DNA from 4 places in the Rhodoferax sp. GW821-FHT02C08 genome. Region 1 is predicted to be linked to each of the others. Evidence: predicted binding sites of a transcription regulator. Region 1 holds the regulator's gene; each other region holds the start of a gene.
The links. The regulator sigma-54, encoded in region 1, starts transcription at its own class of promoters, with help from an activator protein. The targets are predictions, from matches to a motif close to TGGCANGNAANCTGCTTT.
Positions count from the first base shown of each region.

Region 1 (3,123 bases):
CGACCACGCCGCTGACGCCCGCGCGCTCGGCGTTGCGGGTGGCGAAATCGACCATACGGAAGGCCACATCGCTACCGAAGATCTGCGTCTCGGGCTCGTGCTCGGCGGCGTGGGCCTGCTCCTGGATGGCGCTCCACACATGGGGCTGGAAGGGCAACAGCTTCTCAAAGCCAAAGCGGCGCAGGCTGCCGGGCGCAATATTGCAGGCGATCTGCGCGGCCTCGATGGCAATGGTGCCGCTGCCGCAGCAGGGGTCGTACAGGGGCGTGGTGCCATCCCAGCCGCTGGCGGCGATCATGGCGGCGGCCAGGGTTTCCTTCAACGGCGCATCGCCCTTGTCTTCACGCCAGCCACGTTTGAACAGCGCGTCGCCCGAGGTGTCAATGTAGATGGTGGCGCGCTCGGTGGTCAGGTGCAGGTAGATGCGCACATCGGGCCACTGCACATTCACGTCGGGGCGCACGCCGGTCTTGAAGCGGAAGCGGTCGGCCACCGCGTCCTTCACCTTCAACGCAGCGAAGTTCAGCGAATTGAGCGGGCTGTGCTGGGCCGTGACCTCGATCTTGAAGCTTTGCTTGGGCGTGAACCAGATCTCCCAGGCCACGTTGCTGGCGGCTTCGTACAGGTCTTTTTCGCTGCGGTATTCGGTGTTGGACAGCTCGATCAGCACGCGCTGCGCCAGGCGGCTGTGCAGGTTCAGCCGCATCGCGTCGCGCCAGGAGGAGCGCACCAGCGTGCCGCCCCGCATCACCCGCAGGTCTTCGCCCTGCAGGCCGGTAATGCCATGCACCTCTTCGGCCAGCAGCTCTTCCACGCCGGCGGCGCAGGGTAAAAATAATTGGAGTTGGTTCATATCGTTATTTCCATGGTGTCACGCTACGCAGCCTGGGGCAAGCGGGGGCGAAGCTCTTTCCTCCAGCTGCGGCATACCGTGCACGCGGCCTGGGGGAGAGCATGTTCTACAGCGCTTTGCGCAGGTTCGTGGGGGCTATGCGCAGCGCTTCGCGGTACTTGGCCACGGTGCGACGCGCGCATTCAATGCCCTGCTCTTTCAGCATGTCGGACAGCTGGCTGTCGCTGAGCGGCTTCTTTGGGTCTTCGGACGAGACAAACTGCTTGATCAGCGCGCGCACCGCGGTGCTGGACGCATTGCCGCCGGTCTCCGTCCCCAGGGACGAGCCGAAGAAATACTTCAGCTCGAAGGTGCCGTAGGGCGTGGCCATGTATTTGGCGGTGGTCACGCGGCTGATGGTGGACTCGTGCAGTCCCAACTCGTCGGCGATCTCGCGCAGCACCAGAGGACGCATGGCCAGCGCGCCGTGGCTGAAGAAGTTCTTCTGCCGTTCCACGATGGCGTTGCTGACCCGCAAAATCGTGTCGAAGCGCTGCTGGATGTTCTTGATGAACCAGCGCGCCTCCTGCAGACGCTGCTGCAGCGCGGCGTTGTTCGACGAATCCTTGCCGCCGCCCTTGTGCTGGCGCAGCGCATTGGCATAGATATCGTGCACGCGCAGGCGCGGCATGACCTCGGCATTCAGCTGCACCCGGAAGCGGGCCTGGGCGCCACGCCCGACCTTGACCACGATCACGTCGGGCACCACGATGTTGCGCTCCACATCGACAAAGCGCCGCCCCGGCTTGGGCTCCAGCCGGGCGATCAGCGCCATGGCAGCCTTGATATCGGTCTCGGTGGCGCGGCACAACTGGGCCAGGCGCTTCACATCGCGCCGGGCCAGCAGGTCCATGGACTGGCGGCAGATGCGCATGGCCACCTTGCGCGCCGGGTCATCGCCCAGCACGGGCTGCAAACCCTCCAGCTGCAGCAACAGGCATTCACCCAGATGCCGCGCGCCCACGCCCGCCGGCTCCAGGCTTTGCAGCAGGCTCAGGGCCACGGTAAAGCGGTGTACCAGCTCTTCCACGGCCTCGGCGTCGTCGCCCGCCAGACCACGCGCCAGGGTTTCGAAATCGTCTTCCAGGTAGCCGTCGTCATTCAGCGATTCGATCAAAAAGCGCAGCGCTGCCTGGTCCACCTCACCCAGCCGCAGGGCCAGGGCCTGGCGGTGCAGAAAGCTGGTCAGCGACTCCTGGTTGCGGGCCAGCTCGGTGGCGTCCATCTCGCCGTCTTCACCCAGGTTGTTCTGGCGCGCCGGGGCATCGCCGCCCCATTCGCTGTCGTCGGGTTTGATCTCGGAAGTGCCATCGCCATCCCAGCTGGTGTCGTCACCGCCGGTTAAAGGGGATTCGGCATCATTTGGGGCTTCTACGCTGGATTCACTTGCGTATTCAGCTACAGAACTTGTAGCAATTTCAGCCTCGCGCTCCCCTGTGCTGACCGGCGTGTCGGACTGGGCCAAGCCGAACTCCTCACGTGCAGCCTCGTCCATATTGCGTTCCAGAAACGGGTTGTCGTCCAGCATCTGGTCCACTTCCTGGCTCAGTTCCAGGGTGGACAGTTGCAGCAGGCGGATGGACTGCTGCAGCTGGGGCGTCAGCGCCAGATGCTGTGAAACGCGTAGGGATAAGCCTTGCTTCATCGGAGCATCACATCTTGAAATGTTCGCCGAGGTAGACGCGACGCACATCGGCGTTGTCCACGATCTCGGACGGCGTGCCCTCGGCCAGCACATTGCCGTCGCTGATGATGTAGGCGTGGTCGCAAATGCCCAGCGTTTCGCGCACATTGTGGTCGGTGATCAGCACGCCGATGCCACGCGACTTCAGGAAGCCGATGATGCGCTGGATCTCGATCACCGCAATCGGGTCGATACCGGCAAAAGGCTCGTCCAGCAAAATGAAACGCGGCTGGGTGGCCAGGGCACGGGCGATTTCCACGCGGCGGCGCTCGCCACCAGACAGGGCCATGGCCGACGAATCGCGCAAATGCTCCACCCGCAAATCCTGCAGCAACGCCGTCAGGCGCTTTTCGATCTCGGCGCGGGTGAGGGACTTGCCGGCCTTGTCGTGCTGCAATTCCAGCACGGCGCGCACATTTTCTTCCACCGTGAGCTTGCGGAAAATCGAGGCTTCCTGGGGCAGATAGCTCAGGCCCAGGCGCGAACGCCGGTGGATGGGCATGTGCTCCACCGACTGGCCGTCGATGGAAATATGCCCGCCATCGGC
Region 1 is NZ_JBWKVR010000023.1:47,401-50,523, forward strand. It holds gene AC07VY_RS21935 (THUMP domain-containing class I SAM-dependent RNA methyltransferase) at 1-853, opposite strand, end outside; gene AC07VY_RS21940 (RNA polymerase factor sigma-54) at 960-2,537, opposite strand; gene lptB (LPS export ABC transporter ATP-binding protein) at 2,545-3,123, opposite strand, start outside.

Region 2 (3,123 bases), on a different contig from region 1:
TTGTGCAGCCTTGACAAAACCGGTGTCTGGTTGAAGCATGGGCACCGCGCTGCTTCAAGAAGCCTACTTCCGTAGCTGACACCGATGGGATGGCGCGGCCCATTTTCAAAATGAATCAAAGGGTCTGGTCATGAAGGTCCGTGTGCTGGGATGCTCTGGAGCCATTGCCAAAGACTGCAGAACCACGTCCTTTTTGGTTGATTCTGATGTCTTGATTGATGCCGGTACCGGCGTTGGCGATCTCACATTGGATGAAATGTGTGCAGTCAACCATATCTTCCTGACCCACTCCCACTTGGACCACGTTGCAGCGCTGCCCTTGATGGTGGACGCTGTGGCTTCTCAGCGAACCGGACCATTTCAGATTTATGCGCTGGCTGGCACCATTGCCGCGCTCAAAGCGCATATTTTCAATAACGTGATTTGGCCGGACTTCAGCGTGATTCCCTCAGTGGCTGAGCCATTTATCCGTTTCAACGAAATCAGCCTGGGCCAGATAGTGCATGTTCGTGACAAGCGTATTGAGGCCTTGCCTGCCGTACATTCTGTGCCCGCCGTGGGTTACGCCGTATCCGCGGATGGGCCAAGCTGGGTATTCACAGGCGACACGGAGCGCAACCCCGCATTCTGGCTGCGCTTGGCGCAGCTGGATGTAGCCGCTCTGGTGATTGAAACTGCGTTCAGCAACCGTGAAAAAGATCTGGCCCGTCGTAGCCTGCATTTGTCCCCCGAGACCCTGGCGGAGGAGCTAAAGGGCATAGGCACGCAGCGCTTCCCGATCTACATCACCCATACCAAGCCCTTCGAGACCGAGCTCATCATGGACGAGATTGCCCAGTTCGAAGCCGTGCTGCCCGTAGGCCAGAATATTCCGCATGACATCCGCTGGCTGCAGGCGGGACAGGTGTTTGCGGTCTAGATTTACAAAGCTGGGACACTCTTGCCAAAAATGTCATTCCTGCTGTGAGGTTGTAATGAAGTGACATTGCTGTCAGTGATTGGGCGCTTTTTTGACCAAAACAAGCATGGTTGGCTGCAATCCGTGACATATTCCTCTGGCACGCTATGTGCTGGGTATGACTGTCTCAACACTTTCTTTTAGGAGCTTTTGATGAAGCGTTCAATCCAACAAGGTTTCACCCTTATCGAACTGATGATCGTTGTGGCGATCATTGGTATTTTGGCTGCTGTGGCGTTGCCTGCATACCAGGACTACACTGTGCGTGCGAAGGTTTCGGAAGTTATTTTGGCTGCATCATCCGGTCGTACTGCCGTTTCGGAGATGGCCCAGGTGAACGGGGGCATGCCTACAACTGCTAGTTTTTCAATTTCTAGCCAGTCATCTAAGTATGTGCAGTCGGTGGGTTACACGTCTTCTGCTACCACCACAGGCTTAATTACTGCTACGGCGCAAGGTGAAGCGAAGATCAGCGGTTCGACTATTACTTTGACGGGAACGGTGGATGCCACGACCAGCCAGGTTACCTGGGTTTGCGGTGGTTCCATTGCTACCAAGTACCGCCCTGCCAGCTGCCAGTAAAATCCATGGCATCTAAAGCCCCTTCGGGGGCTTTTTTTATGGGCCGTACAAACCTTATATATCTGGCTGAACTTCTAGGTTCTGAAACCATTGATTGCTAAAGATCCTCTTCCACCGCTATGGCTTAGCCTATGGGTGCCGTTACTGGCGTTGGGATGGTTGCTGCCCAACCACTACTATCCCTGGCCTACATTCCATACCGATGCCTGGGTGGCAGCCATGCTGGCACTGGCCTCCGTTGCTGTCGTCGTGAGATTTCGGGAGGCTGTGCAATGGCATGCCTTCACAACCCTGATTGCGCTATTGGCGTTGACGCCATTACTGCAGTACGCAACAGGCATCCTATTTTTCAGTGGTCAGGTCTGGGTGAGTACGCTATTTGTGCTTGGCTTGCTTTTAGCACTCTTAGTAGGAGCGCGCTGGGAGTCCGCGACGCCTGGGCGGGCGGCAGATGGTCTGTTTTTTGCCATTGGTATTGCGGCCTTCGTGTCAGTGGGTTTGCAGCTGCGTGAGTGGTTGGAGTTGGGCGATTTCACTGAGGTCATGCAAATATGGGCAGAGCAGTTTTCTCCCGGCAGACCGTCTGCCAATTTGGGGCAACCCAACCAGTTGGCGACCCTGCTGTTGTGGGGCTTGTTGGCTTGTGTCTGGGGAATGGCGCGACAAAAAATCCGTGGAAGGGTTGTAGCTTTTGCTGCCGTTTTTCTGTTGTTTGGTATTGCCTTGACGCAGTCGCGGATTGCGTCGATTGCTTTGTTTGCCTTGACTTGTGCAGCCTGGATGTGGAGGGGCTGGCTGCCTGCTCGGGCTCCCTGGGTTGCCATGTTATTGCTGCTGTACTTTGTGGCGTGCTCCTTGTCGCTGCAGACTTTGAGTGATTGGATGGGGTTGGGTATACAGATTCGGTCGGCTACTTTGGGGGGGGAGTCCTCCCAGTTACGTCTGGAAGCTTACATCTTGTTTTTGGATGCGATCCGGCACCAACTCTGGTGGGGCTATGGTTGGAACCAGCTGGTTGTGGCACAGCTGGCAGTTGCCCAGAACCACGCCAGCCTAGCTTCCTTCTTTATGCATTCGCACAACTTGTTTTTGGACTTGGTACTGTGGTGCGGTATTCCTATCGGCGTGCTGGTGTCCTTGTCCATTGTGGTGTGGTTCACTCGCACTTTGTTGCGAGTGTCCAACCTTGAAGATGCAGTTTTAGTGCTCTTTGTGGCGGTCATCGGTTTGCATGCTATGGTTGAATTGCCTTTGCACCATGCCTATTTTTTGCTGCCAACCGGGTTGGTCATGGGCATGCTGAATCAGCGGTCGCGTCGCCGCGTTGTGTGGAGTTGCGGCAAGTGGGTGCTACTGGGGCTGTTATGTGGTGCCTGCATTGTGCTGGGGCTCATCGTGCGTGATTATTTCAATGTGGATGCCAGCATGCGCAGGCTCAAGTTGGATGCAGCCCATATTGGTCGCCAGCCGCCGGGCGGTCCGCCAGACGTGCTTATCTTGAACGATATGCGTGAATCCATTCGCTATGCCCGTCTAGGCGTAGAGCCCGATATCAGCGAAGATGAGCTGGAGCGCTTACGCAA
Region 2 is NZ_JBWKVR010000002.1:229,524-232,646, reverse strand. It holds gene AC07VY_RS03325 (FHA domain-containing protein) at 1-14, shown strand, start outside; gene AC07VY_RS03320 (3',5'-cyclic-nucleotide phosphodiesterase) at 131-919, shown strand; gene AC07VY_RS03315 (pilin) at 1,112-1,540, shown strand; gene AC07VY_RS03310 (PglL family O-oligosaccharyltransferase) at 1,760-3,123, shown strand, end outside.
Region 2: AC07VY_RS03315 (pilin) is a predicted target of sigma-54. The motif match lies at 1,057-1,074, and genes of this name have one in related genera.

Region 3 (3,123 bases), on a different contig from region 1:
GAGAGAATATTTTAAAAATTGCACGCAGCGGCGTGCTTGCACCATCTGCAGACAATCAACATGTATTTCAGATGGAAATCTTAGACTCCGCTATCCGATTGTGGCCCTCACTTGCGTTTGCTGCAACAGTTGAGCCCATTCGTTTGACGCTGGGCCTTGTATCTATTGGCGCCGTAATAGAAAACATGCGAATACAAGCTCTTGCACTTGGCCTGAGCAGCGACATCACCTGGCTCTACAAGCACAACAGCTCAAACCCATTTGCAGAATTACAATTTCATAACATTACCGAATCTATTATCGACGAACTTGCAGACGCAATTCCCCATAGGCATACCAATCGGCGAATGTATCGAGGTTCAAAGCTTAATGACCATCAAGTCAATTCTTTAAATGATGCAGCCGCCAGCATTGATGGAGTACAGCTAATATGGTTGACAGGCATGCAACGAAAAAAAGCGCTTCAGCTTATTTGGCGTGCTGAGAGCGAAAGATTTTTGCAAAAATCATTGCATGAGGATCTTTTTTCATCTATTCGCTTTGACCTAAAGTGGAGCGAAACAGCAGAAAATTTACTCCCGCCAGGCGCACTAAGTATTGAAAGTCCCATGCGACCAATTTTTAAGGCTCTACGAAGCTGGAATTTAATGCGGTCATTAAGTTTCTTTGGCGCGCATCACATTATCGGATTAAGGGCTGGCCTCTTACCTTGCTGGCAAGCCCCTGCGCTGGGTCTGCTGACTACAACGATAGGAATAGAAAAAGGTGCCATCTCCGTAGGTGCAGCCTTGGAACGTATATGGTTAAGAGCAACACAATTGGGAATGGCCATGCAACCATTGGCTGCCTCAGCCATGTTGGCACTTCCTAATAACTCTGGCCAAGGCGCATCCGATAAGCTTAGATCAACACTGGTTTCTGGTTGGAGAGAAATCGCTCCTGAAAGTTTACCAATCATGGTGTTTCGCATGGGACGGGCCAGTGCGCCCAGCATCAGAACATCAAGATTACCTCTCACTCAATACATCAGAAGAGATTTAATAAAATCCCCCCTCTCTACGCCAACTTAGAAATATATGTATTTCCCTATATAGTAGGCAAAAAAAAGCGAGGTAAAACCTCGCTTTTAATTTAGTTCAAACTTGATTCAAATTTGAATAGAAGACATTTACCTTACTTGGCAGACTTGCGGCGGCTTGCGGATGCAGCCAAACCAGCCAAACCTACACCAAACAATGCCAGGGAGCCTGGCTCAGGCACGCTGTTGAAGTCAACAGCACCTGTAGCTTGAGTAATAGCAACCAAATTGCCATTGCTTGTAAGGCCCTGAGTCGTGTTATTCATCTCCGTGAAAGCAAATGTGTAAAACGGATCAGGATCAACAAAGAAACTCTTGCCAGTTCCGCTGGTGCAATCTGCAGAAGGTATCGCGGTTGCGCCAATTTCTGCGGTGCCAGCACCCGTGCACAGAGCAAAGGTATTAACAGCATTGACATATGCACCACCCAAGCTGTTAAAACCGGTCACGCCGTTCAATAAAGAACCATAGCCCAACAGGATGTCGTCACCAGTACCGGAAACGCTTGCTTCAGTACCAGTTCCAGCGGCGCTTGCTGCAGTGAACGAGTTGTTGTTCGATGGATCAGCCCATACCTTGAAGTTCAGCAGGGTCAACTGGTTAACGCTGTTCGGAGTATTTACACCACTCCCGCCACCCACATAAGTATCAACCAGATCAAAAGTCACATACAAACCGTAGGAGCCGAGCACGCTACCAAAACCTTTTACTGGCGAACCCAGCAAATCCAGCGTGCTAACTTGCAGCCAACCGGAACCGGTGTGACCAGTTGCGGTGGTGTGCAGAAGTTCCGACGACGTGCCAGAAAACTTGTCGCCAGTTTTCAACGCAGTTGCACCGCCAATGATCGCGCTGCTATCGATAGTGAATGTTGGGACCGCAGACGCAGAACCTGCGCTCAATGCGAGCACAACACCAGCCGCCATTGCTGCAGCGGAGACTTTTGGCATTGAAAATTTCATGATGTACCCCTTAGAGTGAAAGTTAAACAGTCTGGTCCACTGCGGAATCGACCGTTGATTACTTAAAGCACGCAGTATGCCAATCACAAAAAATCCATAAAAATCAATGACTTATAAAACAAAATTCAGTTTTTCAACATCGATGTGTAAGATTTCTCGACAGGGCGCCTCATTAGCTCAAGTCGCAGAAGTTAGAAAAAGTAAGTGCCCAAGACCTGCATGGCTCGACGGTCCGGCAGACTTCCGAAGTCACTACCTGTACGCCCCATGTTCTGCTGCAATTGAAACGTCAAATCAAACTTAGCCCAATGGTGTCGCAATTCCAGCCAAGCAAGCCGGCTGCTATCGCCCATGTTGACCCGCAGGTAAGCTGTCAAATCCAAGTCCTTGAGAAAAAGGCCCTTTTGCGTTACATACACCAAGTAGGCTTGACGAGAAGCAAGTTCTTGCAATCGCAAAGATTCGCTTAGATAGGCTTGTTGAGCCAAAGCTCCCCCCATTCCTGGTGCAGACCAGTCAGGCTTGTCCGGTGCGAAGCCGTTATATTCATATTCGGCGGTTACGGACAACTTACTCAACGTGGTGTAAGTTGCCCCACCCGCAAATCGGTTACGTGTTGAAGTACTGGTTGGCAGACCCGCAACACGGCTCAATAAATCAGACTCCTTACTGCGCGACCACTCCAAATGCGCCACGGCAGCGTCCGACAACAAAGCTGTCAAATTAGCCCCCAGAGCAGACGAAAGACCATCTTGCTTATAGACGAAGAATTGACTACTTACCCGCTGAGAAAATTGACTCCCGAGCACCACTAAAGCCCTATCCCGATTATTGGTAGACCCAAGGTCTAGGCTCCAGGTGTCCTGATTAGGGTTGTCTGCCATCTTGGGAGCAAATGCAACAGACAAAGAGCCGCCAGCCCATAGGCTTTGCGCCCTCAGCATGACAGTGCCCAGCCGATTCTCTCGCAGAGCGAAAGGATCAGCAGTGGTTACCGCACGCAAGCTACCATCGCGGAAAAAATCTGTTGGGTTGTAGCCATAGCTAGGCCCATAGCGCAAATTAATGCGCCCAGCTTCTGCG
Region 3 is NZ_JBWKVR010000009.1:96,867-99,989, forward strand. It holds gene AC07VY_RS13155 (hypothetical protein) at 1-1,070, shown strand, start outside; gene pepA (flocculation-associated PEP-CTERM protein PepA) at 1,174-2,040, opposite strand; gene AC07VY_RS13165 (hypothetical protein) at 2,232-3,123, opposite strand, start outside.
Region 3: pepA (flocculation-associated PEP-CTERM protein PepA) is a predicted target of sigma-54. The motif match lies at 2,105-2,122, and genes of this name have one in related genera.

Region 4 (3,123 bases), on a different contig from region 1:
GCCACCGGCAAGGAGCTGGTGCTGGGTGCCGACATGGTGTTCAAGGCCATCGGTCAGAAGCTGGACGACAGCCCGCTGCAAGCCACTGGCTTGACCCTGCAAGGCGGCCGCATCGTGACCGCCGAAGACGGCAAGACCAACCTGCAGGGCGTATGGGCCGGTGGCGACTGTCGCGCCGGCGGCCGCGACCTGACCGTAGAAGCCGTAGAGCACGGCAAACGCGCCGCTGAAAGCATGCACAAGGAATTGAACCATGGCTGATCTGTCCACCACCTTCGCCGGCGTGAAGACGCCCAACCCCTTCTGGCTGGCCTCCGCGCCACCCACCGACAAGGCCTACAACGTGAACCGCGCTTTCGAAGCCGGCTGGGGCGGCGTGGTCTGGAAGACGCTGGGCGAAGCCGGCCCGCCGGTCGTCAACGTCAACGGCCCGCGCTATGGCGCCCTGCTGTCAAACGACCGGCGCATGCTGGGCTTCAACAATATCGAGTTGATCACCGACCGCGACCTGGAGCTGAACCTGCGCGAGATCACCGAGGTCAAGCGCAACTGGCCCGACCGCGCAATGATCGTCTCGCTGATGGTGCCCTGCGTGGAATCGTCGTGGAAAGCCATCCTGCCGCGCGTCGAAGACACCGGCGCCGACGCCATCGAACTGAACTTCGGCTGCCCGCACGGCATGAGCGAGCGCGGCATGGGCGCTGCCGTGGGCCAGGTGCCCGAGTACATCGAGATGGTCACCGCCTGGTGCAAGCAGTACAGCAAGCTGCCGGTCATCGTGAAGCTCACGCCCAACATCACCGACATCCGCATGCCCGCCCGCGCCGCCAAACGCGGCGGTGCCGACGCGGTGTCGCTGATCAACACCATCAACTCCATCATCGGCGTGGACCCGGACACATTGATGATGTCGCCCACCACCGGTGGCCTGGGTTCGCACGGCGGCTACTGCGGCCCGGCGGTCAAACCCATCGCACTGAACATGGTGGCCGAGATCGGCCGCGACGCCGAAACCCGCGGCCTGCCGATCAGCGGCATCGGCGGCGTGGGCAACTGGCGCGACGCACTGGACTTCATCGCCCTGGGTGCCGGCACGGTGCAGGTCTGCACCGCAGCCATGGTGTTCGGCTTCAAGATCGTGCAGGAGATGGCCTCGGGCCTGTCGGACTACATGGACAGCAAGGGCTTCAAGAGCCTGGACGATTTCCGCGGTGCGGCCCTGCCCACGGTCAAGGAGTGGAAGAACCTGAACCTGAACCACGTCAGCAAGGCCGTCATCAACCAGGACTCGTGCATCTCCTGCGGCCGCTGCCACATCGCCTGCGAAGACACCTCGCACCAGGCCATCACCAAGATGAAAGACGGCGTGCGCCACTTCGAGGTGATGGAAGACGAATGCGTGGGCTGCAACCTCTGCGTCACCGTCTGCCCGGTGCCCAACACCATTTCGCTGCGCGATTTGAAGCCCGGCGAAAAAGACTTGCGCACTGGCCTCATCGTGAGCGATAAACATGCGGATTGGACGACGCACGCCAATAACCCGATGCGCACCGCCGCTTAACCAAGGCTCTCCCCCGTTCGGGCTGAGCTTGTCGAAGCCCTTTTACGCTTGAGCAGGCCCTTCGACAGGCTCAGGGCAGGCTCCTTCGACAAGCTCAGGGCGAACGGGGTAGATGGTAGGTTGAGGTCCAACAAAATAGGCATTAAATATGCTTGTAGCGCAGACAATAACTGCGCCACCAGCTACTAATTTAGGAGCAACCATGACCAGTGTTTTGATCCGAGGCGGCACGGTAGTTAACGCCGACCGCGCATTCCGCGCCGATGTCTTGTGTATCGACGGCAAGATCGCTGAAGTCGGCGACAACCTGGCAGCACCCGCAGGCGCCCAGGTGGTGGATGCCGGCGGCCAATACGTTATGCCCGGCGGCATCGACCCGCACACGCATATGCAGCTGCCGTTCATGGGCACGGTGACCATGGACGACTTCTACAGCGGCACGGCGGCCGGCCTGGCCGGCGGCACCACCAGCATCATCGACTTCGTCATCCCCAGCCCGAAGCAGCCGCTGATGGACGCCTACCGCACCTGGCGCGAATGGGCCGAAAAGTCCGCCGCCGACTACAGCTTCCACGTTGCCGTGACCTGGTGGGACGAGAGCGTGCACCGCGACATGGGTACCCTGGTGCAGGACGAGGGCGTGAACAGCTTCAAGCACTTCATGGCCTATAAAAACGCCATCATGTGCGACGACGAAACCCTGGTGAACAGCTTCAAGCGCGCGCTGGAACTCGGCGCCATGCCCACGGTGCACGCCGAGAACGGCGAGCTGGTGTACCTGCTGCAAGCCGACATGAAGGCCAAGGGCATCCTCGGCCCCGAAGGCCACCCGTTGTCGCGCCCGCCCGCGGTAGAGGCCGAGGCCGCGCAGCGCGCCATCGCCATCGCCAATGTGCTGAACGTGCCGATCTACGTGGTGCATGTGTCGTGTGCCGAATCGGCCGAGGCCATTGCCCGCGCCCGCGCCGCCGGCCAGCGCGTGTACGGCGAGGTGCTAGCAGGCCACTTGACGGTGGACGACAGCGTGTACCGCAACCCGGACTTTGCCTATGCCGCCGGCCATGTGATGAGCCCGCCGTTCCGCAACAAGACCAACCAGGACGCGCTGTGGCACGGCCTGCAGGCCGGCCATCTGCACACCACCGCGACCGACCATTGCACCTTCTGCGCCGCGCAAAAGGCCGCCGGCAAGGACGACTTCAGCAAGATCCCGAACGGCTGCGGTGGCGTGGAAGAACGCCTGGCCGTGATCTGGGACGAAGGCGTGAACAGCGGCCGCCTCACGCCCAGCGAGTTCGTCGCCATTACCTCGGCCAACGCCGCCAAGCTGTTCAACATCTACCCGCGCAAAGGCTGCGTGGTGGCCGGCGCCGATGCCGACCTGGTGGTGTGGGACCCAGCGGGCACCAAGACCCTGTCCGTCAAGACGCAAAAGTCGCTGGGCGACTTCAACATCTTCGAAGGCCGTACCGTGACCGGCGTGCCCAGCCACACGCTGAGCCAGGGCAAGGTGGTCTATGCCAACGGCGACCTGCGCGCCGAGCGCGGCGTCGGCAAGTACG
Region 4 is NZ_JBWKVR010000002.1:132,748-135,870, forward strand. It holds gene AC07VY_RS02855 (NAD(P)-dependent oxidoreductase) at 1-261, shown strand, start outside; gene preA (NAD-dependent dihydropyrimidine dehydrogenase subunit PreA) at 254-1,561, shown strand; gene hydA (dihydropyrimidinase) at 1,764-3,123, shown strand, end outside.
Region 4: hydA (dihydropyrimidinase) is a predicted target of sigma-54. The motif match lies at 1,699-1,716, and genes of this name have one in related genera.